2 linked regions of the Tunturibacter gelidoferens genome follow. The protein of the gene in region 1 interacts with the protein of each later gene in a pairwise test. Links are inferred from orthologs where the notes say so. Each region holds a gene or a part of one and is shown on either strand. Other genes may lie near its edges.

Evidence for each region.
Region 2: the proteins of asd (region 1) and def interact in binary tests that used the Escherichia coli proteins (3 or more experiments, as listed by UniProt). The link is inferred for Tunturibacter gelidoferens from one-to-one orthologs.

Annotation. Positions count from the first base shown.
Region 1 is NZ_CP132938.1:5,321,525-5,338,196, forward strand. What follows is about bases 9,819-12,612. They hold asd (aspartate-semialdehyde dehydrogenase), read left to right. Parts: upstream 9,819-10,551; coding sequence 10,552-11,673; downstream 11,674-12,612. Other genes in these bases: RBB81_RS22855 (beta-sandwich domain-containing protein), read left to right, coding at 9,819-9,997; RBB81_RS22860 (hypothetical protein), read left to right, coding at 10,041-10,406; lysC (lysine-sensitive aspartokinase 3), read left to right, coding at 11,700-12,612. Outside these bases: RBB81_RS22805 (zinc-dependent alcohol dehydrogenase family protein), read left to right, coding at 193-1,170; RBB81_RS22810 (STAS domain-containing protein), read left to right, coding at 1,286-1,630; RBB81_RS22815 (hydrolase), read left to right, coding at 1,927-2,490; RBB81_RS22820 (threonine synthase), read right to left, coding at 2,625-3,899; RBB81_RS22825 (hypothetical protein), read right to left, coding at 4,050-4,403; RBB81_RS22830 (HAD family hydrolase), read left to right, coding at 4,550-5,533; RBB81_RS22835 (lytic transglycosylase domain-containing protein), read left to right, coding at 5,590-6,294; RBB81_RS22840 (lysylphosphatidylglycerol synthase transmembrane domain-containing protein), read left to right, coding at 6,328-7,371; transcriptional regulator NrdR, read left to right, coding at 7,611-8,084; RBB81_RS22850 (isocitrate/isopropylmalate dehydrogenase family protein), read left to right, coding at 8,088-9,134; more of RBB81_RS22855, read left to right, coding at 9,194-9,818; more of lysC, read left to right, coding at 12,613-13,103; dapB (4-hydroxy-tetrahydrodipicolinate reductase), read left to right, coding at 13,114-13,800; RBB81_RS22880 (aminopeptidase), read left to right, coding at 13,822-15,105; RBB81_RS22885 (hypothetical protein), read right to left, coding at 15,167-15,433; RBB81_RS22890 (pyridoxal phosphate-dependent aminotransferase), read left to right, coding at 15,901-16,672.
Region 2 is NZ_CP132938.1:2,445,883-2,457,796, forward strand. What follows is about bases 1-2,991. They hold def (peptide deformylase), read left to right. Parts: upstream 1-1,221; coding sequence 1,222-1,761; downstream 1,762-2,991. Other genes in these bases: aroC (chorismate synthase), read left to right, coding at 37-1,221; fmt (methionyl-tRNA formyltransferase), read left to right, coding at 1,976-2,908; RBB81_RS10935 (transcription antitermination factor NusB), read left to right, coding at 2,905-2,991. Outside these bases: more of RBB81_RS10935, read left to right, coding at 2,992-4,290; RBB81_RS10940 (hypothetical protein), read left to right, coding at 4,657-4,977; RBB81_RS10945 (PASTA domain-containing protein), read right to left, coding at 4,888-5,724; RBB81_RS10950 (TonB-dependent receptor), read right to left, coding at 5,935-8,256; RBB81_RS10955 (hypothetical protein), read right to left, coding at 8,373-8,762; RBB81_RS10960 (Na+/H+ antiporter), read right to left, coding at 8,936-10,549; RBB81_RS10965 (cation diffusion facilitator family transporter), read right to left, coding at 10,715-11,914. UniProt on the Escherichia coli protein: Removes the formyl group from the N-terminal Met of newly synthesized proteins. Requires at least a dipeptide for an efficient rate of reaction. N-terminal L-methionine is a prerequisite for activity but the enzyme has broad specificity at other positions.

The sequences.
Region 1 (16,672 bases):
GGTGTTTGCGTCATTCGACTCTGCTCAGGAGCGAATCGGCTTGTCTGTCGCGGGGATTGGTGAGTTTGGGGGTTGACAGCTTTCGGCTGGAGGTGGCCGGACCGTTTTGGAGGCCGCCGAATCAAACGTTTGTGGCCTTTCGATAGTTGTACAGGTCAGCTGCAAGATTGCTCACGAGATTGAGAGAACTGAATGCGCGCTTATGTCGTTGAACGTCCTGAAGCAGCTTTTTCGCAGGTGGAGCTTCCCCGCCCTGTCCCTTCGGCGGGGAAGGTACTGGTGCGCGTGCACGCGAGTGGCGTGAATCCGCTGGACACCAAAATCCGGGCCGGGAAGGCGGCGCATGCAAAGCAGCCGTTGCCTGCAGTGCTGGGTCTGGATATGGCCGGGGTGGTGGAGGAGGTTGGTTCGGGGGTGACGGCGTTTCGACCGGGTGATGAGGTTTATGGCATGGTGGGCGGCGTGGGTGGGCTGCAGGGGGCACTGGCGGAGTTCGTGGTGGCGAATGCCGACCTGATTGCAAGGAAGCCGAAGTCGCTTTCGATGCGCGAGGCCGCGGCTCTGCCGTTGATCACGATTACGGCGTGGGAGGGCATGGTTGATCGCGCGAAGGTGCATGGGGGACAGAAGGTGCTGGTGCATGCGGGTGCGGGTGGAGTGGGGCATGTTGCGGTGCAGCTTGCGAAGGCGTTTGGCGCGGAGGTGTTCGCTACGGTTTCGGCGGAGAAGCGACGAGTCGTGGAAGAGTTTGGTGCAACGGCTATCGACTACCGCGCGGTTTCGGCGGAGCAATATGTCGTGCAGTATGCCGATGGTGAGGGCTTCGATATTGTGTATGACACGGTGGGCGGTGCGACGATTGACGCATCGTTTGTTGCAGTGAAGAGGTATAGCGGCCATGTGGTGAGTTGCCTGGGATGGAGCACGCACTCCCTGGCTCCGCTTTCGTTTCGCGGAGCGACGTACTCGGGTGTGTTTACGCTGATGCCTCTGCTAACGGGAGTGGGGCAGGCGCATCATGGGGAGATTCTTCGCGAGGCGGCGGCGCTGGTTGATGACGGTAAGCTGAGGCCGATGATGAACGAACGACCCTTTGCCGGAACAGATCTTGATGCTGCCCATGCATTGGTGGAGTCCGGTGCTCTGGGTAAAGTGGTGGTCGATCTCTAACGTAATTGTGAATGTTCGAGTCGGAGTGTGGCGTTTGTTTTGGGAGTGGCGAGCGGGTCTGCAGGATTTACACGGCTGTAATCTGCGGCCGGGGAGGCTTGCTACACTTTCAAACATGCTTGATCAACCTTTGACTCATAGTTTTACGCCCGGAAAGAGCGAGGGCACGACGATCCTGAAGCTCGCTGGACCGCTGACCCTGTCTACGATCTTCGGATTTCAGAATGAGTTTCGCGGACAGACGCCGCAGGTGATGATTGTGGATCTGAGCGAGAGTCCGTATATGGATTCGGCCGGGCTGGGGCTACTGATGAACTACTACGTGTCGGCGGAGAGTCATGGGCGGAAGTTGCTGCTGGCGGGGGCGAATGAGCGGATTGAGTCGCTGCTGGAGATGACGAAGGTGCACAAAGTCTTGAAGACCTTCCCGACGGTGGATGCGGCGGAGGCAAGTCTCTAGGAGCCTGTCCGTCACACTGAAGGGCTGATATTGATCTTCGGCGAGGACGCGGATCTTTAGAAAAGACAACGGCAACGGCCACCGCAGATTCCTCCCCCTTCGACTTCGCTCAGGGTGCGGAATGACAAACAAAAGAACAGGCAACGGCCACGACAGAAGAACAGGCAACAGCCACGACAGAAGAACAACATCCAAAGAACAAACTTAACTGCAAAACAGGGCTGTTTTCCTTTTTGTGAAGAAGCCTCGCTGCGAAGTTTTCGCATCTTTACATCGAGAGATACCAAGGGGGTTCTGTGAGCGATCTTGTTCTTGATCCGAAGACGACGGCGCTGGTGCTGATCGATCTGGAGTATGGCATTGCGGCAATGGATCTGGCGCCGTATAGCTCGGCTGATGTGGTGAGCCGGTGCGCTGGGCTGGCGAAGACGTTTCGGAAGAAGGGCGCGGCGGTAATTTTCGTGAAGGTGCTGATTCCGGAGATGCTGCAGCTGCCGGTGGATACGCCGTTGATGCGAGGCACGCCGCCGCCCAATGCCACTGAGTTTGTTCCGGAGGCCGGGGTGCAGGCGGAGGATCTGATTGTGAAGAAGCGGTCGTGGGGCGCGTTTTATGGGACCGATCTCGAACTGCATTTGAGGCGGCGTGGGATCAAGACGATCGTGATTGGCGGGATCGCTACTAATTTTGGCGTGGAGTCTACCGCGCGGGCTGCGTTCGATCAGGGGTATGAGGTGGTGTTCGCCGAGGATGCGATGTCGAGCGTGAGCGCGGAGGCGCATGAGTTCCCGATAAAGAATGTGTTTCCGATGATGGGGCGGGTTCGGAGTGTGACGCAGATTGTGAAGGCGCTCGGGTAGGCGGGATGGCGCGCTCTATCCTGTTTCGTGAGTCCTGCCGGACGGGCTCCCTGCGCGGGAGGCGGTCACTTCGTGACGTGTGTACCGGTCTTGGTGGGTGATGTGCGTGGGTCCTCCCTTTGGTCGGAATGGGCTTACTGTGGGGTGATGATGCCTCCTACCGGCATACTGCTGGGGAGATGGGCTTTCTTTTCGCTGGGGCGCTTGAGGTGCATGGCTTCCGCGGTCATGTCGGTGTACTTGAGGCCGGCGCCGGTGTTGAAGAGGACGACCTTGTCGGTGGGATTGAGGTCGCCGGTGGCGAGGAGGGCGTCGTAGGCCGCGGTGGCGGCGGCTCCTTCGGGGGAGAGGAAGATTCCCTCGTGTTTGGCCCAGTCCAGAATGCTGCTTAAGATCTCTTCGTCTGAAAAAGCGAGGGCTTTGCCACCGGATTGGCGGACGATGTCGAGGATGATGGCGTCGCCGTAGGGCTTGGGAACGCGAAGGCCGGCGGCGAAGGTGGCCGCGTTCTCGAAGAACTCGCTGGCGGGCTTGTGTTCGTCAAAGGCTTTGGCGATGGGAGCGCAGCCGGAGGCCTGGAGGGCGTACATCTTTGGGCGCTTGCTTCCCTTCTCGACCCAGCCTAACTGCTCCATTTCGTCGAAGGCCTTCCACATGCCGATGAGGCCGACGCCGCCGCCGGTGGGATAGAAGACCGCGTCGGGGTAGGTCCAGCCCAGCTGCTCGACGAGTTCGTAGCCCATGGTTTTTTTGCCTTCTACGCGGAAGGGCTCCTTGAGGGTGGAGATGTCGAACCAGACCTGGTTGGCGGGAGTGTTGGCGTCGCGCTGGGCTTTGATGTTTTCGGCGACCATGCGGGCGCAGTCGGAGATGAGGCCATCGACCATGGTGACGTCGGCTCCGTAGACGATGCCTTCGAGGTAGTTGGCGAAGGGGACGTCCTGGGGCATGAAGATGTGGGCCTTGATGTCTGCTGCGGCGGCGTAGGCGGCGAGGGCTCCAGCGGCGTTGCCTGCGGAGGGGACGGCGAGATGCTGGAGGCCGTAGTGCTTCGCCATGGTGACGGCGAGCGAGAGGCCGCGGGCCTTGAAGGTGCCGGTGGGGTTTGCGCCTTCTTCCTTGATGTAGAGGCCGGGGTAGCGCTTGCTGTGGAGCATGGGGGTCCAGCCCTCCCCGAGGGTGACGGGGGTTACATCTGGCAAGACGCTGGAGTAGCGCCACATGCCGAGACTCGCTGGAGAGGCTGCGGCGCGGGCGGCGATGTCTTCGCGCTTTGCGGTGTGGCGGAGCTTATCCATGTCGTAGCGGACGTAGAGGGAGCCGGCGCAGAGGGGGCAGAGAGTTTGAGGAGTTTCGGCGGTGACGTGGTGACGACAACGAGAACATTCGAGCGAAGCAATAACGGCCATATATTAGATGCTAACGGATACCTTGGGCGAAAAGACGCATTCTCAACAGGTTAAAGACTGATGAGTGAGATTCGCCTTGATCGATGATTCTGGTCAGACCGCGTGAGGCTTTGCGATCAGACTCGTGACTAGGGTGTCGTGATCAGATCGTCAGTGGCGCTGGAGCCAACGGCGGGACGAGAAGTCCGTGACGATGCTGGCGACGAGAAGCGCGAAACTGATGGCGAAGGCGCTGATGACCCAGTTGAGTTCCATACGGCCTTTGAGCATGAACCGGTCGAGGAGAGCCAGGACGAGGACGAGGACAGCCGCCTCTGCGAAGAACGAAGAACAGCGCGGTGCGGCGATGGCGATCAGGTCGAGGAGCGGGGATGGTTTCTTGTGGGGCGGAGCTTCGCCTCCGGGTGGAACCAGCGCAATTCGATTGGTGGGCTGGGGATTAGAAGCTGGAATTTGCTGCGGTGAGATGCTCCCGAGGGAGGTTAGTACATTTTTGTGAAACATAAACAAGCCTTTGTGGTGCCTGCTTCCAGTGTCTCCCGGGTGGTGCGTGAATGTCACGTGAATTTCCGGTAAATGAAAGATAATGAATGGTTTATGGATTTTTATGCGTGACGAATGAGAGAATATGCACTGAAATCGAGGTTCAAATGCGATTAATCGCAGTGGATATGGACGGGACGCTGGTGGGGCCGGATGGGCGTGTCAGTGAGCGGAATCTGGCTGCGATGAAGGCGGCGGAGGCGGCTGGTGTGCGTGTGGTGGTGGCGACGGGGCGGCGGCACTCTTATGCGATGAAGGTGCTGCGCGGGCTGGGTCTGCGGGAAGAGGATGCGCTGATCAGCTCGAATGGGACGGTGACGCGGACGATTGGGGCGCAGCTGCTGGAGAGGACGTTGCTGCCGGTGGAAACGGCACGGTGGCTATGTGGACATGTGGAGGAGTTTCGCGATGCGCTGGTGGTTACCTTCGATAAGGTGGGCGACGATGGGGAGGATGTGCGGGGGGCACTGGTGGTGGAGCATCTGGCGGAGCTGAACGCGAGCATCGGCAGGTGGGTGGCGGCGAATGAGCCTTATATCGAATGTGTGGTGCCGATTGAAAAGGCGCTGGAGGGGCACGCGCCGATCCAGATGATGCTTTGCGGGACGGTGGAGCGGATGCGGCGGGCGGAGGCGCGGCTGCTGGAGCATCCGGGGGTGTCGGCTGTTGGGGTTACGCCGCTCGGGAAGGATGAAGTGGGGCGGTTGGAGGATATTGGGCGGATTAAGGGTGGAATTTCTCCCCAGGGGAGGGCTGTTGGCGCGGAGGCGGCGCTGCATCGGACGGAGTATCCGGAGCGGGATTTGAGTATCGTGGATATTTTGCCGGCGGGGTGCAGCAAGGGGTCGGCGCTGCTGCGACTGGCGGAGACGCATGGGGTGAAGGCGGAGGAGATTCTGGCGATTGGGGATAACTGGAATGACGTTTCGATGCTGGAGGTTGCGGGGCAGGCGGTGTTGATGGGAAACGCTCCGGAGGATTTGAAGGCGATGGCTGCAGAGAGAGGGTGGGTGATGGGGCGGCGGCATGATGAGGACGGTGTGGCGGAGGCGATTGAAGCGGTGTTGAACGGTCTGCCAGTGACACGATAGTGGGAGTTTAGATCGGGTCGGTGGAGGGTTGAGGGTGTTAGGCTTTGAAGGTGGCAATGTGTCTTAAAGCGTTTGTGTTCGGCGTAGCGTTGGCGGCGGTGTGCCCGCTGGCGCACGCGGCTGAGCATGTGACGCTGAAGAACGGGTTCGAGGTGGATTGCGTTCGGCGGGAGGCAGTTGGGGACCGGGTCCGTCTTTACTTTGTTGAGAGAGGTAAGCCCGCATCCGATTCGAACTATATGGACGTCGCTTCGGATGCAGTGGTTCGGGTGGAGATGATCGCGGATTTGCCGGAACCCGTGGCGGAGGTGAAGGCGCCGTCTGCGGTAACGTTGATGATCGCGCCGACGAAGGAAGAGATGCATGAGATGTTGGCGCATGCGGGAACAGCGCACAACATTGATGAGGATCTGCTGGCGAGTGTGGTGAGGGCAGAGAGTGGCGGACAGGTAAGGGCAGTTTCGCGGACGGGCGCGCAGGGTTTGATGCAGCTGATGCCAGGGACTGCGAGTGCGATGGGCGTGGAGGATGCGTTTCGTCCGGAGCAGAATATCTCGGGCGGTACGGCGTATCTGGATTTGATGCTGACGCGCTATCACGACAATGTGGCGTTGGCACTGGCGGCTTACAACGCCGGGCCGGGTGCGGTGGATAAGTATCACGGGGTGCCTCCGTATCGCGAGACGCGGGCGTATGTGGCCAGAGTGATTCGCGAGTTCAACCGGCGGAAGCAGATGGCAATGGTCGCTCAGGCACGGTAAGACAGCACAGGCTACAGACCAAGAGAGAGATTGATGACGAAGCGTAATGGAGTGGTGTGGGGAGTCGGCGCAGTCGCGCTGGTGGTGCTGGTGTGGTTGTTTCGGGCCAAGGTGCAGTTTGACTGGGCCAACTTCTGGCAACAGCTTCGGTATGTGAGCCTGGGACATATCGTTGCGGGTATTGTGCTGATTTACGTTACGTTTTATCTGCGGGCGGTGCGGTGGTCGGTGTTTCTGTCGCCGACGAAGAAGGTTGCGGCCACTTCCCTGGTGGGTTCGCAGTTTATTGGCTTTACGGCTGTGGCACTGTTTGGGCGGCTGGCTGATTTCACTCGGCCGTACCTGATATCGCGGCGGGAGAATCTGTCCTTGAGTTCCCAGGTGGCGGTTTGGACGATTGAGCGAATGTTTGATCTGGGCGCGGCTGCGCTTATCTTTTCTGGAGCGCTGGCGTTTACTCCTAAGGGGCTGCCGCATCATGAGGTGTTCGTGCGGGCAGGCGTGTTGAGCATGGCGGCGACGCTGGCGATTGCTATCTTTGCGGGTGTGGTGCGGGTTGCGGGTGGGACGGTGGCGTCATTCGCACGGGGGACGGTGGGGCTGGTTTCGAAGTCTGCTGGAGAGAGTATCGCTACGAAGATCGTCGGGTTTCGGGATGGGCTGAATGCGTTGTCTTCGGCGCGGGACTTTGGTGTGGTGACGCTGCTGTCGCTGACGATATGGATGATGATTGGGTTCGCTTATTTGGAGACGGCGCATGCGTTTGTGCATACGCCTGAGTTGGCAGGGGTGACGTTTTCGCGGACGATGCTGCTGATGGCGGCGAGTATTGGCGGGTCTTTGGTGCAGCTGCCGATCATTGGGTGGTTTACTCAGATTGCGATTACGGCTGCGGCGATGCATACGTTTTATGGTGCGCCGATAGAGGCTGCTACGGCTTGCGGAGCGTTACTGCTGGTGGTGACTTTTCTTTGCATCATTCCTACTGGGTTGATTTATTCGCGGGTGGAGCATGTGAGCTTGAAGAAGGTGGCGCAGGAGAGCGAGGCGGCTGGGGCTGCGGTGGTGGAGGGGTAGAAGGCGATGTCCTGCCGGACGGGCGCCCTACGCGGGCGGCGGTCACTTCGTGACTTGTGTACCTTTTTGCGGTGAGTGAAGGGCGCTGGGCCTCCCGTTGGTCGGCGATCGTGATTCCGACCAACGGGAGGATCTTTGCTGACGACTTGCCGAGACAGGTATACCCGTCACGAAGTGACCGCCGCCCGCGCAGGGCGCCCGTCTGGCAGGACACGCGCTGCTAGAATCGATTTATTCCGATGAAGTGCCCCTACTGTGGTTTTGCCCAGGACCGAGTTGTCGATTCACGCGAGAGTAAAGACGCCGATTCGATACGCCGGCGACGGGAGTGCGAAGGCTGTAACAAGCGATTTACGACGTATGAGCGGATCGACGAGATCCCCTACATGGTGGTGAAAAAAGATGGACGGCGGGAGAAGTTCGACCGGCAGAAGGTGCTGAGCGGGCTGCTGCATGCTTGCGAAAAGAGGCCGGTCGCCGCTGTGAATCTGGAACGGATCGTAGATGAGACCGAGGCGTATGTGGTCGATTCTCCGGAGCGAGAGCGGACGACCAATGAGGTTGGCGAGTTGATTATGTCGCGGCTGAAGGAGATCGATACGGTTGCGTATATTCGGTTCGCGAGTGTGTATCGGGACTTCAAGGATGTTCGCGAGTTCAAGGAAGAGTTGGAAGAGCTTCTGAATGGAAAAGACCTAAAGAAAAGGCGGTAGGGAATGACGGCAACGAAGAAGACGCACAGGATTACTTTGATTGCGGGAGATGGGATTGGCCCGGAGGTCTCTGGCGCGGTGGTGAAGATTCTTGAGGCCGCGGGTGCGGCGACGGGTGTGGCGTTTGACTGGCACCCATATGACGCGGGGGCGAATGCGTTCGAGAAGACGGGTGAGTACATTCCGAAGGTGTTGTATGACTCGATCGAGAAGAATCGCGTGGCGCTGAAGGGGCCGGTGACTACGCCGGTTGGTGGAGGGTTCGCTTCGATCAATGTGACGCTGCGGAAGAAGTTTGAGCTGTTTGCGAACTTTCGGCCGGTGAAGAATCTGCCGGGTTTGAAGACGAAGTATCCGGGGCTGGATCTCGTGATTGTGCGCGAGAATATGGAGGATCTGTACGCCGGGCTGGAGCATGAGGTGGTGCCGGGGGTGGTGCAGGCGCTGAAGATTATTACGGAGAAGGGTTCGACACGGATTGCGAAGTTTGCGTTTGACTATGCGCGGAAGCATGGGCGGAAGAAGATTCATGCGATCCATAAAGCGAACATCATGAAGCTGTCCGATGGCCTGTTTCTTCGGTGCTGTCAGACGGTCGGGAAGGATTTTCCGGAGATCGCGTACCACGAGCACATTGTTGATAACACATGTATGCAGTTGGTGATGAATCCTTATCAGTACGACATTTTGCTGACTGAGAATTTGTATGGGGATATTCTGAGCGACCTTTGCAGTGCGTTTGTGGGTGGGCTTGGGTTGGTGCCAGGGGCGAACCTGGGGACGGAGTGCGCGATCTTTGAGGCGGTGCATGGGTCGGCTCCGGATATCGCGGGGAAAGATATGGCGAACCCGACGGCGTTGCTGCAGAGCGCGGTGTTGATGCTGCATCACATCGATGAGCCGTCGACTGCGGAGCGTGTGCAGGCTGGGCTGGAGCAGGTCTATCGCGAGGGTAAGACGCTAACGAAAGATGTTGGCGGCACGAGCGGGACGAAGGCGTTTGCGGATGCAGTGGTGGAGGCGATGGAAGCTCCAGTGGCGGCGGCTTAAGTCTGGGTGTTTGATGCAACTCTGAGGTTCTCAACAAAGGATCGGTTGTGTGAGGTGGTATGAGGCGGATTTGTGGTTGGTTGATGGCCGCCGCGATTGCAGCGGCAGGGTTGAGCGGATGTAAGCCGAGTGACGCAGTGAAGCATAGCGGGGATGGAAACACGGCGACGGTGCCGACCACTCCTCCGGCTTCGACTGTTCAGTTCGACAAGGCGACGCTGGGAATGGTGACGGGGACGATCCGTTTTGCTGGGAAGGCTCCGGAGCCTGTGAAGATCGATATGTCGATGGATCCGGTTTGCTCGATGACTGCGGGAGACAACTTTGCGGAGCAGTATGCGGTGAAGGGTGGCAAGCTCGGGAATGTGTACGTGTATATCAAGAGCGGGCCTCCGGCTGCGATGCTGGCGGGTGGGCCGACGCCTGCTCCGGTGGTGCTGGACCAGGTGGGATGCAAGTATGTGCCGCATGTGATCGCAGTGGTGCGGGGCGGGTCGGTGGAGTTCAGGAACTCAGACTCGACGATGCACAACATTCATACGATGCCGACGGTGGTGGGAAGTCAGCCGATCGATATCTCGCAGGGGCCGAAGGGCGCGCCGCAGGTGAAGCAGTTCAATCAGCCGGAGGTGATGATTCCGGTGCGATGCAATAACCATCCCTGGATGAACGCGTTTATCAATGTGTCGGCGACGCCGTTTTTTGCGGTGACGGATGCCGATGGACATTTTGGGATCACTGGATTGCCGGCGGGGACGTATACTTTGGCGGCGGTGCACGAGAAGCTCGGCGAGCAGACGATGACGGTGACGGTTGAGCCGAAGGGAACGACGAAGGCGGACTTCAGTTTCAGCGTGAAGTAGAAGTTGATCGCGAAAAAAATCAAAGGACAGCTACGGAGGCGGGATGATTGCAGGATTGGCGGTGTTGGCGGCACAGCATTCGGCGCAGTTTACGGTTGATTTGGCCTTCGTGGTACATGCGCTGCCGCTTTGGTTTCTGGTGTTTGCTCTGTTTCTGCCACGGCTGGCGATGGTCGTGGCTTGGTTTCAGGGGTTGCTGGGGCCGTTTCACTTCGATCTGACACCACCACACTTCCAGGGCTTGGTTCCTCTGCTTTTCTGGCTACTGCTGCCAAGGGCGCTGGTGCTGTATCTGATCTATCAGGATCAGGGGATTCACTTCTGGTTTCTGCTCCATCTGCTGGTGGCCTTGTTGGTGTGGGCGGGCGGTGGGCACCGGATGACGCGCTCGCGGCGGCGGGATAATTAGAGAACGTCCTGCCGGACGGGCCTCCTGCGCGGAGGGCGGTCACTTCGTGACTTGTATACCCTTTTTGCTGGGTCTTCTGCCTGGCCCTACCGTTGGTCGGCATGTGATGAGTGACGGTGTTCGGCCGGCGCGTTATTCTTAGTGGATGGAACGACGCAGGGTTGGCATTCTTGGCGCGACCGGAATGGTCGGGCAGCGATTCATTCAACTTTTGAGCAATCATCCGTGGTTCGAGATTGCGTGGCTGGCGGCGAGCGATCGCAGCTCTGGGAAGACGTACGCCGATGCTTGCAGGTGGAAGCTGGATACTCCACTGCCAAAGCGAATCGCGGCGATGACGTTGCAGCCAAATGTTCCTGAGGGCTCGGCGATTGAGCTGCCAAAGATTATCTTTGCCGCGCTGGATGCGGATATTGCGCGGGAGCTGGAGCCGCAGTTTGCGGCAGCGGGATGCGCGGTGATTTCGAACTCCAGCGCGTTTCGGATGACGGCGGATGTGCCGTTGGTGGTGCCTGAGGTGAATGCGGATCATCTTGCGCTGCTGGAGACGCAGAGTTGGCGGAACGAGCATGGCGGGCGCGGCGGGTATATCGTCACGAATCCTAACTGCAGCGCGATTGGGCTGGTGCTGGCGCTGAAGCCGCTTGAAGAGAAGTTTGGCATTGAGAGCTTGTTCGTTTCGACGATGCAGGCGGTAAGCGGCGCGGGCTATCCGGGGGTGGCATCGCTCGACATTCTGGGGAACGTTGTGCCGTTCATCAAGAATGAAGAGGAGAAGCTGCAGGAAGAGGTCGGCAAGCTGCTGGGGGAGCGCAAGGGCTCGAAGATCGAGTTGCTGGATGCGAAGGTGAGTGCGCATTGCAACCGGGTTGCGGTGGAGGATGGACATACGGAGTGCGTGAGCATCAAGCTGAAGAAGAAGGCTACGCGCGAGGAGATTCTGGCGGCGTGGAAAGAGTTTTTGCCGCTGGAGGGACAACATCTGCCGACCGCTCCTGATCAGCCGGTGGAGTATGCCGAGGGAGTGGACCGGCCGCAGCCTCGGCTGGACAGGATGCGCGGGCATGGGATGGCGGCGACGGTGGGACGTTTGCGCGAGTGCACTTTGTTGGATTGGAAGTTTGTGGTGTTGTCGCACAATACGATTCGCGGAGCCGCAGGCGCAGCGGTGTTGAACGCGGAGGTGCTGGCGTTGTTGGGCAAACTGGATAAGTTGGGCGTTCCATTGGAGAGGTTTTCGGCCAGGGCCGTGGCGGTGACGGCTTGAGTGTAGCGCGAGAGAAGCTGGTCGTGATGAAGTTTGGCGGCACGTCAGTGGAAGATGCGCCGGCCATGAAGCGGACTGCGGCGATCGTTCGCGGACGACGGGAGAAGGGGCTGGAGGCTGTCGTTGTGGTATCGGCGATGGCGAAGGTGACGGATCTGTTGTTGTCTGCTGCGTCTGCGGCTGGACGCGGTGACAAGGCTGGGTCGCTGGCGATTGGCGCTCGGTTGAGGCACCGGCACATCGATACGTCGACCGCGTTGCTTGAGGGGGAGCGGTGCGTCCGAGTTCAGCAGGTGTTGCACCAGGAGTTCGATGCGCTGGACGATCTGCTGCGTGGGATCGCGGCGGTGGGAGAGCTGACTCCGCGTACGAATGATCTGGTTGTGAGCTTTGGCGAGAGGTTGTCGAGCAGGATGATGGCGGAAGCGCTGGATCAGCACGGGCTGCAGGGCGCACATGTGGATGCTCGAAGCTGCATCATTACCGATGCAAGCTACGGCAAGGCGGTGCCGCAGGATGCTGCGATTGAAGCGAAGCTGGCGGAGATTGTGTTGCCGCTGGTTGCAGTTGGAAAGACGCCGGTGATGGGCGGATTTATCGGATCGACGGCGGAGGGTGTGACCACTACGCTGGGGCGTGGGGGGAGTGACTTCACCGCTGCGCTGGTGGGTGGCGGGATGCATGCAGGCGCGATTGAGATCTGGACAGACGTCAACGGCATTATGACGACCGACCCGCGGATCTGCCCGGACGCGCTGCGGGTGAAGACGATCAGCTTTGAGGAGGCGGCCGAGTTGGCTTACTTCGGCGCGAAGGTTCTGCATCCGGCGACGATTCTGCCTGCCGTGCAGAAGAGCATTCCGGTGTGGGTGCTGAACTCGCGCAATGCGGAGAATGAAGGCACGAAGATTACAGCGATGGCGGCGAAGTGCGCGAGTCCGTTCAAAAGCATCGCGGCAAAGAAGCGGTTGACGATTATTGATGTCGTCGCGAGCCGGATGTTGATGTCGCATGGATATCTAAAAGCTGTGTTTGATGTCTTCGACAAGTGGAAGTGCGCAATTGATATGGTCTCGACGAGTGAGGTGAGTATCTCGCTGACGGTGGACAGCAATCAGCAACTGCCGGAGATCTGCGCGGAGCTGGCGAAGATTGCGGACGTGAAGATGGAAGGGCATAAAGCACTCGTTTGCCTGGTTGGAGAGGATATTCGTGGGCACAATGGCATTGCGGGGCAAGTGTTTTCGGCGATCAGCCATGTGAATGTGCGGATGATCTCGCAGGGAGCGAGCGAGATCAATATGAGTTTCATGATCGATGAAGAGGATGTAGAGGAGGCGGTGCGCAGTTTGCACAACCACTTCTTTGCGAACCCGGATGAGACGGTGTTCGATGTTGCGAACAGGGTTCAGCTAGAGAGCAAGACTTAGGAAGGCATATATGCGGGTTCTGGTTTTGGGAATGGGGAAGACCGGCAAGCTGGTGGCATCGGTTGCCGCGGAACGGGGCCATAGCGTGAATGTGCTGGATGCGAAGGAGAATGCGGGAGCCTCGGCGCTGACACCACCGTTTGTTTCGGGGTTCGATGTGGTGATTGATTTCACTACGCCAGAGGCGGCGGTTCAGAATATGCGGGCTTGCCTGGCGACGGGCGCAAAGATGGTGATTGGGACGACGGGATGGTATGACAAGCTGACGGATATGAAGTCGTTGGCGGAGCGGAAACAGGCGGGATTGTTGTATGGAACGAACTTTTCCATCGGTGTGCAGGTGATGCTGCGCCTCGCAAAGACGATGGGGGAAGATCTGAAGAAGGCGGGGTATGCGTTTTCGATCGCGGAGACGCATCATGCGAGCAAGCTGGATTCGCCCTCTGGCACCGCGATAAGTTTGTCTAAGGTTGTGGAGGCTGCGACTGGTGCGACTGCGGTGCCGGTTGAGTCGAAGCGTGACGGCGATGTGATGGGACTGCATTCGCTGATTGCTGCGAGCGACGCAGACCGTCTGGTGCTGACGCATGAGGCGTTTTCGCGACGGGGATTTGCCGAGGGCGCGGTGCGAGCAGCGGAGTGGTTGTCGTCGCGGTCCGGATGCTACGACTTCCAGAGTGTTTTTAACGAGATTTAGTTGGTGTTGCGAGGAGATGTTATGAGTGTTGCGGAGATGGTTTCAAAGTCGCCAGTGATGAAGTTCGCGGATCTCACGTTTGAAGAGAAGCTGGATCGGCTGGCAGAGGTCGCGGTGAAGGTCGGGCTGGGCTTGCGCGCTGGACAGGAGCTGATCATGTCCGCTCCGATGGAGGCGTTGCCGTTGGTGCGGCGGATCACCGAACACGCGTATAAAGCAGGGGCGCTGCTGGTGACGACATTCTATGCGGATGATCCGAGTGTGCTGGCGCGGTTCGAGTATGGCGCGGATGCGAGTTTTGATCATGCACCGAAGTGGCTGCAGGATGGGATTGCAGAGGGTTTCCGGAGTGGAGCGGCTCGGTTGGCGATTGCGGGAACTAACCCGGCGCTGCTGGCGAAGCAGGATCCGGCAAAGGTGGCGCGGGCCAATGTTGCGGCGTCGAAGGCGGGTAAGCCGGCGATGGAGTTGATTACGCGGCACGAGATCAACTGGACGATCGTTGCGTGTGCGACGCCGGAGTGGGCGAAGCTGGTGTTTCCGGGCGAGCCGGTGGAGGTCGCAGTTGCGAAGCTTTGGGAGGCGATCTTTGTGGCCTCACGCGTGGCGGTGGATGATCCGGTGCTTGAGTGGCAGGAGCATGGTGCGCGGCTGAAGAAGCGTATGGAGATGCTGAATGCGAAGCGGTTTTCGGCGTTGCACTTCAAATCGCAAGATGGGACGACGAATTTGACCGTTGGGTTGGCGGATGATCATCTTTGGGCCGGTGGTGGGACGACTGCGGGGAATGGGATTTATTGTCAGCCGAATATTCCTACCGAGGAGTGCTTTACGACTCCGCACAAGGACCGCGTGGATGGGACGGTCAGGGCGTCCAAGCCACTGTCGCACCAGGGGACATTGATTGAAAATATTGCGGTGCGATTTGAAGACGGCAGGATTGTCGAGGCCACGGCGACGGCTGGTGAGGATGTGTTGAATCGTCTGATCAGTACGGACGATGGGGCGCGACGATTGGGTGAGGTGGCGCTGGTGCCGCACTCGTCGCCGATTGCGCAGAGTGGTGTGCTGTTCTGGAATACGCTGTTCGATGAGAATGCGGCGAGCCATATTGCGCTGGGACAGGCTTATTCGACGTGCTTGATCGGCGGCGAAAAGATGGATGCGGAGCAACTGGCGGCGTTGGGCGCGAATGCCAGTTTGATCCATGTCGACTGGATGATTGGGTCGGGTGAGATGGATGTGGATGGTGTGGCCGCCGATGGAACAGCCGAGCCGTTGGTGCGCAAGGGTGAGTGGGTTTAGCCGGGTTGAGCCTATGTGGGCTCTATGGCTAACCGGGCTTCTCAGTGTCCACTTGAACCGGTCAGCGGATTCGGCTTCCGAAAAACTCGGCTAGCGAGGGGATGTAGAAGGGGAAGGGCATGTAGTCGTGCCATCCGACGAGCAGGGAGAAGACAACGTGGATCAGAGGCGCCATGAGAAACGCTATAGGGACGTACTGGCAAATCTCGATGCGGGACATTCGCAAAGCAAGCGGCGCTAGGGTGAGTGTGACCAGGGCTGGGAGGCCGTAGTAGATCTGCCACGGGAGTGTGTGGAACCAGAGATGGGAATATCTCGCGAAGACCATTCCTGCTACCACTACGATTGTCGCAAGGGTTAGAAGTGCCCTCGAGTTGGGCTTGTCTTTCGTTTACGAGTGACAAACAAGAGGACGGCAATAAACAGAAGAGACGCGGCTGCCATGAAGATGAGGAACCGGCTATGTCTGGCATCTAGACTCCGAGTTTCGATTTACGAGCTTTCGCAGGTGCGGTCAGCGTTGGTCGTGCAGGACTACGAGACAGATCGCGGAGAAGTTCCACCCGGTTTTTCGGATCGATTCAGGAAATTTTCCTCGCATTCGCAGGAAATTCGCTGTAGATTGATGTTCAACCGCACTGCGGTTCGTCCAAACATCCAAGTTCTCAAAGAGCAGTTCCGGCAAGACGATCTGGTTTGCGGGAGACCTTTAGCTTATTCGTTCCCTCAGTAGGCGTATTCCTTCTGTTGCCGCGGTGTCGCATCTCTACTAATCGACTTTCGAGGAGAACTTCTATGAATTCCGATATGACGCAAGGCGTTTCCCGCAGATCGTTTCTGCGCATTGTTGGTGCAGCCTCGGCGGCCGCTACCTCTTTTCCAGCCTTTGCCGCGATCGCACCTGCTGCTGCGCCCGCAGGACAGGCGGGCCGACGAAGTGGATCGCGTGGGATGCAGGCGCTGTCGGCTGACACCGTGGTGATCAGTTCGAATGAGAATCCGCTGGGACCGGCGCAGTCCGCGTTGACGGCGATATGTAGCATGGGCGTGCAGGGCGGCCGGTATCACTGGGATGAGTATGTGAAGACGATCGATGTCTTCAACGGGGAGTTTGGGCTGAAGAAGGATTATTCGGCGCTGTTCCCTGGGTCGAGCGGGCCGCTGGATCTGGCGCTGATGTCGAACCTTGGCCCGGACAAGCCGCTGGTTTATGGAGACCCCAGCTATGAGCAGGGGCCGCGCGCGGCAGAGGTGATGAAGGCTCCGAAGTATCCTGTGCCGCTGACTGCGACCTATGCGCATGACGTGCGGGCGATGTTGAAGGCGCATCCTTCACCGGGGGCGTATTACATTGTGAATCCGAATAATCCTACGGGGACGATGACTCCCAAGGAAGACATCGTGTGGCTGGTGAATAACAAACCGAAGGGGTCGGTGGTGATCATCGATGAGGCTTATCATCACTTCTCGAATGACGAGTCATGCATCGACCTGGTGAACCAGGATAAAGATGTGATTGTGATGCGGACGTTCTCGAAGATCTATGGGATGGCTGGCTTGCGGGCGG
Region 2 (11,914 bases), 2.9 Mb from region 1 along the record:
AGGTTTGGGTGTTTGTTTCCTGAGGGATTGATACAGATGTTGCGATTTTCTACGGCGGGAGAGAGCCACGGGGAGAGCCTGGTGGCGACGGTGAGTGGGATGCCCGCGGGTGTGGCCGTGGATCAGGAGTTTATTGATCGCGAGCTGTGGCGGAGGCAGAAGGGTTATGGGCGCGGTGGAAGGATGCGGATTGAGAAGGATACCGCGCATATTCTGAGTGGCGTGAGGCATGGGAAGACGATCGGGTCGCCGATTGCGATGGTGCTGGCGAATAACGATTGGAAGAACTGGGTCGACATACTGCCTGTAGAAGTTGGGAACGCCACAAAGCATAAGGCTGTCGCTTCGCCGCGGCCGGGGCATGCGGATCTGGCGGGGAGTTTGAAGTACGACTTTCCGGATGCGCGGTATGTGCTGGAGCGGGCGAGTGCTCGGGAGAGCGCGGCTCGGGTGGCGGCGGGGGCTATGGCGAAGATGTTGTTGCGGGCGCTGGGTGTGGAGGTGGCTAGCCATGTGATTCGCGTTGGGAAGGCGGAGCTTGGGCGGGCGGCGACTTGGGAGGAGATTGCGGCGCTGCAGTTGAAGGATGAGGTCTTGTTGAACTGCGTAGATGCTGAGGCCGAGGCTCGGATGAAGGCTGAGGTGGATGCGGTGCTGAGGACGGGGGATACGGTGGGTGGGGTGTTTGAGGTGGTGGTGCATGGTCTGCCTCCGGGTGTGGGAACGCATGCGAACTGGGATGAGCGGATGGATGGTCTGCTGGCGCAAGCGGTGATGAGTCTGCAGGCGGTGAAGGCGGTGGAACTGGGGCGGGGGGTGACGGCGGCGGAGTCGGTGGGGTCGGCGGTGCATGATGCGATTGGGTATGAGGGTGCTCCTGAGGAGGGGCGCGGGTTTACGAAGTTTTCGCGGGAGCAGAATAATGCTGGGGGGATTGAGGGCGGGATTTCGAATGGCGAGGATGTGGTGGTGCGGGGGTATTTGAAGCCGATTTCTACGTTGCGGAGGCCGCTGGGGTCGGTGAGTTTTGAGACGCGGGAGCCGGTAAAGGCTGCGTATGAGCGGAGCGATGTGTGTGTTGTGCCTGCGGCTGGTGTTGCGGCGGAGGCGATGGTCGCGCTGACGGTAGCGCGGCTGGTGGTGGAGAAGTTTGGCGGTGACTCGCTGCGTGAGATGCAGCGAAATTTCAATGGCTATTGTGAGCAGATTCGAGCGTATTGAGTGACGGGAAAAGTGAGCGAGAAGAAGACGAAGATTCATGAGGTAGTGAAGTGGCCGGATCCGGTGCTGGCGAAGCCGGGTGCGACGGTGACGGTGTTCGACGCGAAGCTGAAGAAGCTGACTGAGGAGATGTTCGAGAGCATGTATGCGGCGCAGGGGATTGGGCTGGCCGCGCCGCAGATTGCGATCTCGCAGCGGATAACGGTGATCGATGTGAGCTTCAGGAAGAATCCGGAGGAGAAGATTGTGCTGATCAATCCGGAGATTGTGGAGCGCGAGGGCAAGCAGGTGGAGGAGGAGGGGTGCCTGAGTTTGCCGGAGATTCGTGAGAAGGTTTCGCGCGCGGAGTGGGTGAAGGTGAAGGCGCAGGATGTGACGGGGAAGTGGTTTGAGATTGAGGGGACGGAGTTGCTGGCGCGAGCGATGCAGCATGAGATCGATCATCTGGAGGGGGTGCTGTTTATTGATCGGTTGAGTCGTTTGAAGCGGGATCTGGTGATTCGGAAGATAAAGAAGCTCATCAAAAACGGAGAATGGTGATGGTGTCCTGCCGGACGGGCCCGCTACGCGCGGCGCGCCCACTTCGTGGGGGGTATACCTTGTCTTGGTGGGATGAGCGGCTTGGGTCCTCGCGATGCTCGGGCCGACCAGCGGAAGGATCTACGCGGATGATGGTGCCTTGACCGGTATACGCGTCACGAAGTGACCGCCCTCCGCGCAGGAGGCCCGTCCGGCAGGACAGAGGATTATCAAAATGAAATTAGTTTTTTGTGGCACGCCGGAGTTTGCAGTACCTACGCTTCAAGCCGTGATTGCAGCAGGGCATGAGGTTGCGCTGGTGGTGACGCAGCCGGATCGTGCGGCGGGGCGCGGGCTGGAGGTGCATGTTCCTCCGGTGAAGCAAGCGGCCGTGACACACGGTTTGCCTGTGGTGCAGCCGGAGAAGATCAAGAACAATCTGGAGTTGCGCGCGCGTTTGGAGGAGATTGCGCCGGATGCGATTCTTGTTGTTGCGTATGGGCGGATCATTCCGCAGTGGATGCTGGAACTGCCGCGGTTTGGGAATATCAATCTGCATGGGTCGCTGCTGCCGAAGTATCGCGGGGCTGCTCCGATTCAGTGGGCGGTGGCTTGCGGCGAGGTGGTGACGGGTGTGACGACGATGCGGCTGGATGCGGGTCTTGATACGGGCGATATGCTGCTGGCGGCGGTGTGCCCGGTGGGGTTGGAGGAGACGGCGGTGGATGTGTATGGGTGTCTGGCTCCGCTGGGCGCGGAGCTGATGGTGGAGACACTGAGGCGGCTGGAGGCGGGGACAATCTGTCCGGAGGAGCAGAACCACTCGCTGGCTACGCTGGCTCCGATTCTGAAGCGGGAAGATGGGCTGGTGGATTTTTCCCGGTCGGCGAAACAGATTTATGACAGGTGGAGAGGGTTTCAGCCGTGGCCGGGAGCACATACGACGCTGCGGGGGAAGAAGCTGATCGTGTCGAAGATGGGGATTTGTAGTGGGCGCTCGGTTGCTGCGGGGGAGTTGCTGGCGGACGGAGAACAGATGCTGGTTGGTTGCGGTAGTGGGACGGTGGCGGAGTTGCTTGAGGTGCAGATGGAGGGGAAGAAGCGGATGAGTGCTGCTGAGTTTTTGCGTGGGTATCAGGTGAAGAGCGGCGAACGGTTGGGGCTATGAAGGACGAGTCGACGTCTGGAGGAGGAAAACGGAAGCGGGGTGCTGGTGCGGGAAAGCCTGGTGCGGTGAAGGCGGTTTCGGGTAAGGCGGTGGTGGCGCGGAAGAGGCCTGTGTCGGCTGGGCCTACGGCTTCGGTGGAGGCTGCGGTTGCGAAGATAACGCCGGCTCGGCTGGCTGCGTTTGAGATTTTGAAGCTGGTGGGGGAGAACAAGGGTCATAGCGACGAGTTGCTGCATTCGCCGCGGGTGGATGGCTTGTCGCCGGAGGATCGGAACCTGACGACTGCGCTGGTGATGGGGGTGCTGCGATGGCAGATTGCGCTGGATGCGCGGGTGAGGGGGTTGCTGCAGAGGCCGGAGCAGAGGCTGGCGGAGCCGGTGGCGATTGCGCTGCGGATGGGGGCGTTTCAGTTGCTGCATCTGGAGAGGATTCCGGCGCATGCGGCGTTGAGTGAGAGCGTGGAGTTGTGCAGGGCAGCGGGGGAGCCACATGCGACGGGGATGGTGAATGCGGTGCTTCGGAAGCTGGCGGGGACGCAGAAGCCGGGAGTGCGGATGCATGAATCGGTAGCGGCGTTTGCGGAGAGGCTGGGGCATCCGCGATGGCTGGTGGAGCGATGGGTGGCGGCTTATGGGCGCGAGGCGGCGTTGAAGATCTGTGAGGCGGATCAGCAGGAGCCGGCGGAGGGTGGGATGTTTGTGGAGCGCGGTGGGGATTGGCCGGTGATGGATGATGGGTCGCGGCTGGTGGGGGAGATTGCTGCGGCAGCTATGCCTGAGGCGAAGAGAGTTTGGGATTGCTGCGCTGCCCCTGGGGGGAAGACTTTGATTTTGGCGAAGCGGTTGGGTGGTGCGGAGATTGTGGCGAGTGATGTGAGTGTGAAGCGACTGGCTCAGGCGGAGGCGAGGCTGCGGCGGTATGCGTATGCGGAGCGAGTTAGGTTTTCCGTGGCCGATGCGTCGGATGCTAAGAGTGTTGCGGGGGAGTTTGATCTGATTTTGTGCGATGTGCCCTGCTCGGGGACGGGAACGATGGCGGGGAATCCGGAGATTCGGCATCGGCTGAAGGTGGAGGAGTTTGTGCGGCAAGCGGAGAGGCAGAGGACGATTTTGAAGGGGGCGTTGAAGCGGCTGGCTCGGGGTGGGCGGCTGGTCTATTCGACTTGCTCGCTGGAGGCGGAGGAGTGTGAGGGTGTGGTGGATGCGGTTGTTGGGGCGGGTGGGGTGGTGAGGGTGCCGGTGGATGGGGTGATGGCGGAGCTTGCGGAGCGTGGGGTTTTGAGTGGGGAGATGGGTTCGGCGGTGCGGGATGGGGCGCTTCGAACGCTGCCTGGTGTGCATGGGGGCGATGGGTTTTATGCGGTGATGTTGGAGCGGAAGTAGGCGGTTGAATAGGTAAGGCGGTTTGCGCGGTGCGCGAAGGCCCACATCTCAAAATCGAGATATGGGCACCCGGCACCCAGAGGAGTTGAGTTCAGCGGTGAGAGATGGGGCGCTTCGGACGCTGCCTGGAGTGCATGGGGACGATGGGTTTTATGCGGTGATGTTGGAGCGGGCTTAAGAAGACGGTTCGCACTGCGGCGCCAGTGCCCTATTGCGATGAGACCGCGAAAGGATGGGGCACCCCGGGAATCGCTTCAGCCTAAGGAGTACAGGCAACGTCGGACATAGCTGGGGAATAACCAAAAGCAAATACAGGGATCCTTCGACTGCGTGGCTCACAAAATGCCGTGAGCCACTTCGCTCAGGATGACATGGTTTTTGTGTGGGGTGGGAGAAACCAGCCGCGGCAACGACAACAACAACAAAGACAACAACAAAGACAACAACGACGACAACAACAACAACAACGACAACAACGACAACACAAAGGATTGCTGGGAAGAGGAATACATTCCCATCCATCGCGATGAGACTGCGATGGATGGGGCACCCGATGGCTTGGGGCTGGTTGGGATTTCAAGAATAGGGAACAGACAATTAATCGGTGAGGGTGATGTGGACTGGGTCGCCTTTGACGACGCGGTGGCCGGCGGGTGGGGTTTGCGCGATGACGGTGCCGATGGATGAGACGGTGTGGGCGATGGGTTCGGTGAAAGACGGTGTGGTGGCGCTGGGTGGGGATTGAGATGTGAGTGGGGCGGAGTCTGAGGTGGAGTTGAGGTTGAGGTCTTCGGCGCTGGCGATGTGGAGGCCGGCGGATGTGGCTCTTGCGGCGGCGGCGGTGAGGGTGAGGCCGGCGAGGGAGGGCATGACGAAGGCTTCGGCGGAGCTGGTGGATTCGGGGTCGCTGAGGAGGAGGCTGACGCGGGGACGGTCCACACCGATGGCGTTGGGGGTGGGGGTTTGGGCGATGATGACGCCGGGTTCGCCGGGGGCGGCGATGTGGGAGACGGCACCGAGTTCGAGGCCGAGACGGCGGATGTTGATGGTGGCGGTGCGCTCGGTCTGGCCGAGGAGGTCAGGGATGGCGACTTGTTGCGCGCCGAGACTTTCGGTGACGCGGACGGGCCACTCGCGGCGGACGGTGAGCCCCGGGGCGGGGGATTGTGCGAGGACACGGCCGGGTGGGGTGTTGGGAGAGTAAAAGCGGTTTTCGAGGCTGAGGACGAGGCCCAGGGAGCTGGTCTGCTTGCTGGCTTCGGAGAGGGTGAGCCTGGTGAGGTCGGGGACCTTGACCTCGTGGCCGTGGATGGCGAGGCGCATGGTGATAAAGGCGGAGACGAGCGCGACAGTGAGCATCGCGAGGGCGCCCAGAACGATGTTGAAGAAGCGATTGATGCTTCGGGTGACTTTTCTGGGGATTCGGAGCTTCATGCGTTTTCAGAGTATATCTTTGTCCTGCCGGACGGGCTCCCTGCGCGGGAGGCGGTCACTTCGTGACTTGTGTACCTTGTCTTGGTGGGATGAGCGGCTTGGGTCCTCGCGATGCTCGGGCCGACCAGCGGGAGGACCTTGGTTGATGACGGTGCCACGACCGGTATACGCGTCACGAAGTGACCGCCCCGCGCGTCGCGGGCCTTTCTCTCAGTATTTGAAGCGGTAGCGTAGTTCGGCGAAGATCTCTCGTGGGTCGTTGAAGTGGAAGCCGCCGAAGGTGAGGCTGTTGTCAAGCAGCACGCGGCGGTTGGCTACGTTGGTGGCGGTGATGGAGGCGGTTAGTTTTTCGGTGAAGGTTTTGCCGATAGAGAGGTCGAAGGTGGTGTGTTGGGGCAGGTAGGGGTTGGGGTAGCGTGGGTCGGCTGGCGGGCCGTCGGGGTTGAAGCCACCGTTGGTGAAGCCGGAGCCGTAGTAGACGTTGGTGGAGGCGGTGGTGCGCCAGGGGAGGGTGGCGTTGAAGCCTACGTTGAGAGTGTTGCGCTGGTCGTGGTCGACGGGGGTGTAGTTGGGGTTGACGTCGCACTCGGCTGAGGTGGGAGGAGAGCAGATGAGGCCGCCGGTGATGGCTCCACGCTGCTCGGCGATCTGGTTGGAGTAGGCGAGGTGGGCCTGTCCGAAGTTCCAGAGACGCGGGCTGCGGAGGGTGAGCTCCCAGGCGCGGACTAGAGCGCCGTCGACGGTGACCGGGAAGTAGATGCTGGAGTCGCCGATGTTGGAGTGGTCGAGGAAGTTGTTGATGCGGGTTTTGAAGGTGTCGGCGTCGAGGAGCCAGCCACGGTAGGGGATTTGGACGCCAAACTGATGCTCTTCGTCGCGCTCGCCATGGAGTGGGGCGAAGCTGGTGCCGGAGCTGAGGGCGAAGTTTTGCAGGTTGCAGGTTCCGTCAGCGATGGAGGCAGCAGTGCAGCCGAAGGTGAGCAGAGGCGGGGGTTGGTAGAAGCGGCCGTAGAAGCCGCGGAAGACCCAGTTGAGTTTGGGAATGCGGAGAGCTACGCCGAAGCGTGGGGCGGTGTAGTTCTCGGTGAACTCGGCTTGAAAGTGGGTTTGGCGCAGGCCGGCGATGAGGGTGAGCCAGGAGGTGGGTTTGTAGTTGTCGGAAATGAACTCTTCGATGACGCCGCCGGAGGCTGAATCTGGCGTGGAGAAGGCGGGGGTGTTGGTGCCGTCGTTGAAGATGGCGCCGAAGAGGTAGTTGTCGTGCTGGCCGAAGGAGTAGAAGCCGGCCTGGAGGGTGTTGCGGGCGATTTCGGTGGTGATGTTGGCTTGCGCTCCGGCGTAGGTGGAGCTGCGGTCGGAGGTGGTGGCTACGGAGATGTCGTTGGGATTGGATTCGTAGTCGGCGCGGTTGTAGTGGAAGAAGGGTGAGACTTGCAGGACTGTGGCGGGGTTGAAGGTGTGAAGCCAGGAGAAGGCTACGGTGCCGTCGAGTTCGTGCTGGCCGTCGCGGAGACCGCTGGACTGGAACTGCTGGTTGCCCGGGCTGTTGGGGTCGGGGTCATAGGGGATCTGGAAGTAGTCGGCGCGGAGTTGGGTGATGAGGCGGAGTTGATCTTTCGGCGTGCGGTTGTAGAGGAGGGATGCGAAGCCGCCGTAGCCGTTGGTGGCGTCGTGGATGACGACTCCGGTGGGTGGGGAGAGGCCGTAGTCGCTGCGGTTGCCGGTGAGGCTGGCGTAGTAGGCGAACTTTTCGGTGTGGTCGCCGAAGTTGAGCTGGTCGTTGGTTTGGAGGAAGCTGCCGGCGCTGAGGATGAGTTCGGCCTGTCGGTTGCGCTCGAAGCCGGTGCGGGGGACTACGTTGAAGACGCCGTAGGTGCGGTCGCCTACGTCGGAGGTATAACTGCCGCGTTGAATTTCGATGTAGTCGATGTCTTTGGGGTCGATCTGCGCGCCGAGGTTGCTGGCGATGTTGGTGTTGGGGATTTGGACGCCGTCGAGGAGCCATGAGACCTGGTGGCCGCCGCGCATGTGGAGCATGTCGTGGGTGATGTAGGCGCCGGGGACGTAGTCGGTGATCATGGCGAGGGAGTTGGTGCGGTCGGCGCCGGGGGTCTGGGTGATGTCGTCGCGGCTGATGAGGGTGGTGGGGGTGACGGTGTTGATGTTGGCGGTGTTGGCGTCGGTGGTGACTGAGGTGGTTTGCTCGACGGTGCCGAGGTGGAGCTCGATGTGGAGGATGGGTGCGGTGTCGGAGGCTAACGTAAGGGATTGTTTTGCTGTATCGAAGCCTGGTTGCGAGATGGTGATGGTGTAGTCGCCGAGGGGGAGGGATGGAATGGTGAAGGAGCCGTCCTGCGCGGTGGTGGTGGATTTGGTGAAGGCTGAGTTTGCTGCGTGGAGTTCGATGTATGCGTTGGCGATGGGGCGGTGTTGGGGGTCGTGGACGACTCCGTGGAGCTGGCTGAAGATGGTGGCTCGAGCGGTGATGGCGGCGAGAGATGAGAAAAGACAGAGTAGAGCGAGCTTGCGCATGGGGCTTCGGACTTCCCTCGTCAGAGAGGCTGACGGAGTTGGAGCTGCGGAACGGGACGGCAGGGCGATGGCTCCCGTTTTGTTGCGGGAGGTGTGTCGGCTGCTGGTCGGGTCGCTTAGAGGGAGTAGGAGGGAGGGCCGCGCTTTTGGCGGGAGCGATCGAAAGCTACGCGGGCGCGGGCTTCGGTCTGGGTGGTGACGGAGGGGTGGCTTACGATCTCTGCAAAGATGAGGGAGGCAGTGTGGGACGAGAGATCTCCGTGCTGGATCGGAGTGACGGCCGCTGGGTATGCGGGGCACTTTTGCGGGATCGTCGAGACGTTGATGCTCGAGCTGGAGGACTCTGTCTGCTGCGTGTTCATCGTGCAGTGATGCGCGCCGTTCCGTCTGCAACAGGCCGGAAGATTCGCAGCAGTGCTGGCGGTAAGAGCCAGCAGGGGCGAGATCAGCGGTGAGCTGAAGAGGAGAAGTAACGTGATGGCGATGAGGCGTCGCACGGCTTTCATTGTAGCGAACCTTTGTCAACGGATTGTCACGGATGGCTCAGACGACTAAGCGGATTTGCTGTTGGTGCGGAAGGCAACAGCAGATTCCCTTCGGGAATGACAACAAAAGGGCACGGCAGACTCTACGCCAACCGCTACTTTGCTCTAGGTTCAAAGATCGGCTGCTGCCGGAATCAGCGGATGGTTGATCCGGTGTGCACACGGCTTTCCGCCAAATCGAGCTCTCTCTGCAAGGTACGCAGGACTTCATCGTCGATCTGCTCCTCATCTCGCAGTCTGATCAGCGCTTCGCGTTCGGCCTGCAGTGCGGTCAGAATTGCATCGTTTCGTCGAGCCTGGTTGATAAGTCCCGTCGGAGTCCGATCGCGTTCCAACGGCATCGCATCCAGTCGCTTCTGGTAGCCGTCAATCAACTCCTGGAAGAGTGAAGACTGGTCGCGATTTTTCGAGCGGGTGCGGTGCAGATGGATGATGGCCTCGGTAGCCAGGACACGTCGCGCCTCTTGTTCCTCGCGGTCTGCGTGTCCCGACTCGGAGAGGCCCATGATTCGAATCAGCCAGGGCAGCGTCAGGCCCTGCACGACCAGCGTTGCTACGATCAGGCAGAACGCCAGATAGATGATCATGCTGCGCTGCGAGAAGGTTCTGCCGCCTGGAAGAGCGTACGGGAGCGAGATGGCCGCTGCGAGCGATAGCACACCGCGCATGCCACCCCACCCAATGACAAACATCTGTCGCGGCCGGGGTGGCTGTACGTCCAACTTCCGGACCCATCGCCGGAGCGCGTAGGCGACGTAGGTTTCTGCGAAGACCCACGCCATGCGCAGACAGATCATCAGCGCGGAGAAGCCGATTCCATATTCAAGGAGAACCGGGCGGCTCATGCCGACGATCTGCCCGATGACATAGGGAAGCTGGAGTCCGATGAGAACGAAGACGATGCCGTTGAGGATGAAGGTCAGTGCATCCCAGACAGCGGTCGCCTGCAGGCGGACCTGGGGCGACATGTACTCGGGACTTTTGCGGCTCATGTACATACTGCAGGCGATGACTGCCATTACACCGGAGACATGCATGCGGGCGCCTAAGAGGTAAGCCCCGTAGGGCACCAGGATGCTGATTACGATCTCGATTGGCCCATCGTCCACCCATTTTTCAAACCACGCGACGACAGCTCCGATGGCCAGCCCCACGGCTACTCCACCGCAGGTCAGGAAGACGAGTTGACCGAGTCCTTCGATGAGTGATGGCGTTCGGCCTGTGACCAGCAGAGTGAGGCCGAATTGCAGAGCGAGGAGGCCGGTGCCGTCGTTGACGAGGCTTTCGGCTTCCAGTATGTCGACGATTCGTTGTGGAAGGCCCACTCTTCGCGCGATCGATGTGGCTGCGATGGCGTCAGTGGCTGCGACTACCGCACCAAGTAGCACGGCGGACTTCCAGTCGAATCCAGGAAGGAGAGACCCCGCGACCATCGCGAGCCCTAGGATGGTGAACAGCACCAGGCCGACGGCAAGCATGGCTATGCTGACAAAGTTGCGCTGAAACTCTCTCCATGACAGGGTCCACGCGGCGGAGTAAAGCAGAGGAGGAAGGAAGACCAGAAAGACCAGGTCTGGATCGAGGCCGATGCGAGGCATGCCTGGCAGAAAACTCAAGAGAAGGCCGGCAATTACGAGCAGGATCGGATACGGTACTTTGAGTCGTCGGGCCAACCCGGCAAAGACCGCCACGAAGAATAGAAGAAGAAGGAAGACCGCTTGTACGGCCTGCACTCCGGCACCCGTCATCGGGCCAGCCTTCGGATGCGAGGTGCGGGCGATCTTCTAATCCAGAGGGGGAAGGACGAGGGCATGGGTCATTATCTCGCGCTTAAATGGGTAGAGAGTTGAAACGAAGGTGCGATAACGTCACTCACTCGGTTGACCTGATCGGAAGAAGATCGAAGAGTCGGATCAGCGGCGGTTGTCGGTGGCGGGCTCGGGGTGGATGAGGAGGCGGGAGACTTCGGGGCAGTCGAGTTTGAAGGCGTTCTCGAGAGCGGTGATGATCTCGTGGACCTTCGACATGGGGAGGTCGTCGGGGAGGGTGCAGTGGCAGTTGACCTGGATGCGATCGGCTCCGTTGTTGTGGGCGCGGGTGACGAAGACCTCGTGAATGTCGAGGATCTCGGGGAAGGCTTGAGCGGCGCGGCGGAGACGGACTTCGAGCTGGCGATCGCGCTCGAGGGAGGCGGGACGCTCGATGGTGGCGGGTTCGCTTTCGATGTGAGTGAGGATGGTGGAGATCTCGGGGATCTCGCGGCGGATGTCGGACTCGAGTTGGGTGACGAGGGCGTGTGCGGCGCTGAGGGACATGTTCTCGTAGACTTCGAGGTGCTGCTCGACGTGGAGCTCGTGGTTGTACTCCTGCACGGCTACGTCGTGGATTGCCAGATTTGAGCGGGCGGCTACTGCGCGGATGCGGTCGTGGAGGCTTTCGGCGATGGAGGCGGTGGGGATGGAGTGGACGACGACGTCGGCTCCGGGGAGATGGCGGCGGACGGCGGCGGTGGCGGCCATGGTGATCTGCTCGGAGCGCTGGAAGGTGAGGTTGCGTGGGAGGCCGAGGGTGAGGTCGGCGAAGTAGTTGGGGCCGGCGCGGCGGGTGCGGATGCGGTCGACGGAGAGGACGCCGTCGATGGCGGCGATGTCGCGGGCGATGTCGCGGGTCTGCGAGCGGGTTTCGATGGGGGTGGCGTCGGTGAGGGCGTCGATGGTGCGGCGGGCGAGGTTCCAGGTGACGTGCAGGATGATGCCGGAGACGATGATGGCGGCGATGGGGTCGGCTAGTTCGAGTTGGGGGATTTGGAAGCGCTCGCCTATGTAGCTGGCGGCGAGGCCGAGGAGGACGGCGATGGAAGACCAGATGTCGGTGCGGAAGTGGATGGCGTCGGCTTCGAGGGCTTCGCTCCTGGTTTCGGCGGCGATGCGGTGGAGCTTGCGGGAGCGGGTGTAGTCGACGGTGATGGAGAGCAGGAGGACGAGGAAGGGCCAGAGGGAAAAGTTGAGTGCGAGATGCTGGCGGTGGGCGATGCGGCGGATGGCTTCGGTGAGGATCCAAACGCAGGAGCCGAGCATGAGGACGGATTCGATGGCAGCGGAGAGGCTTTCGAT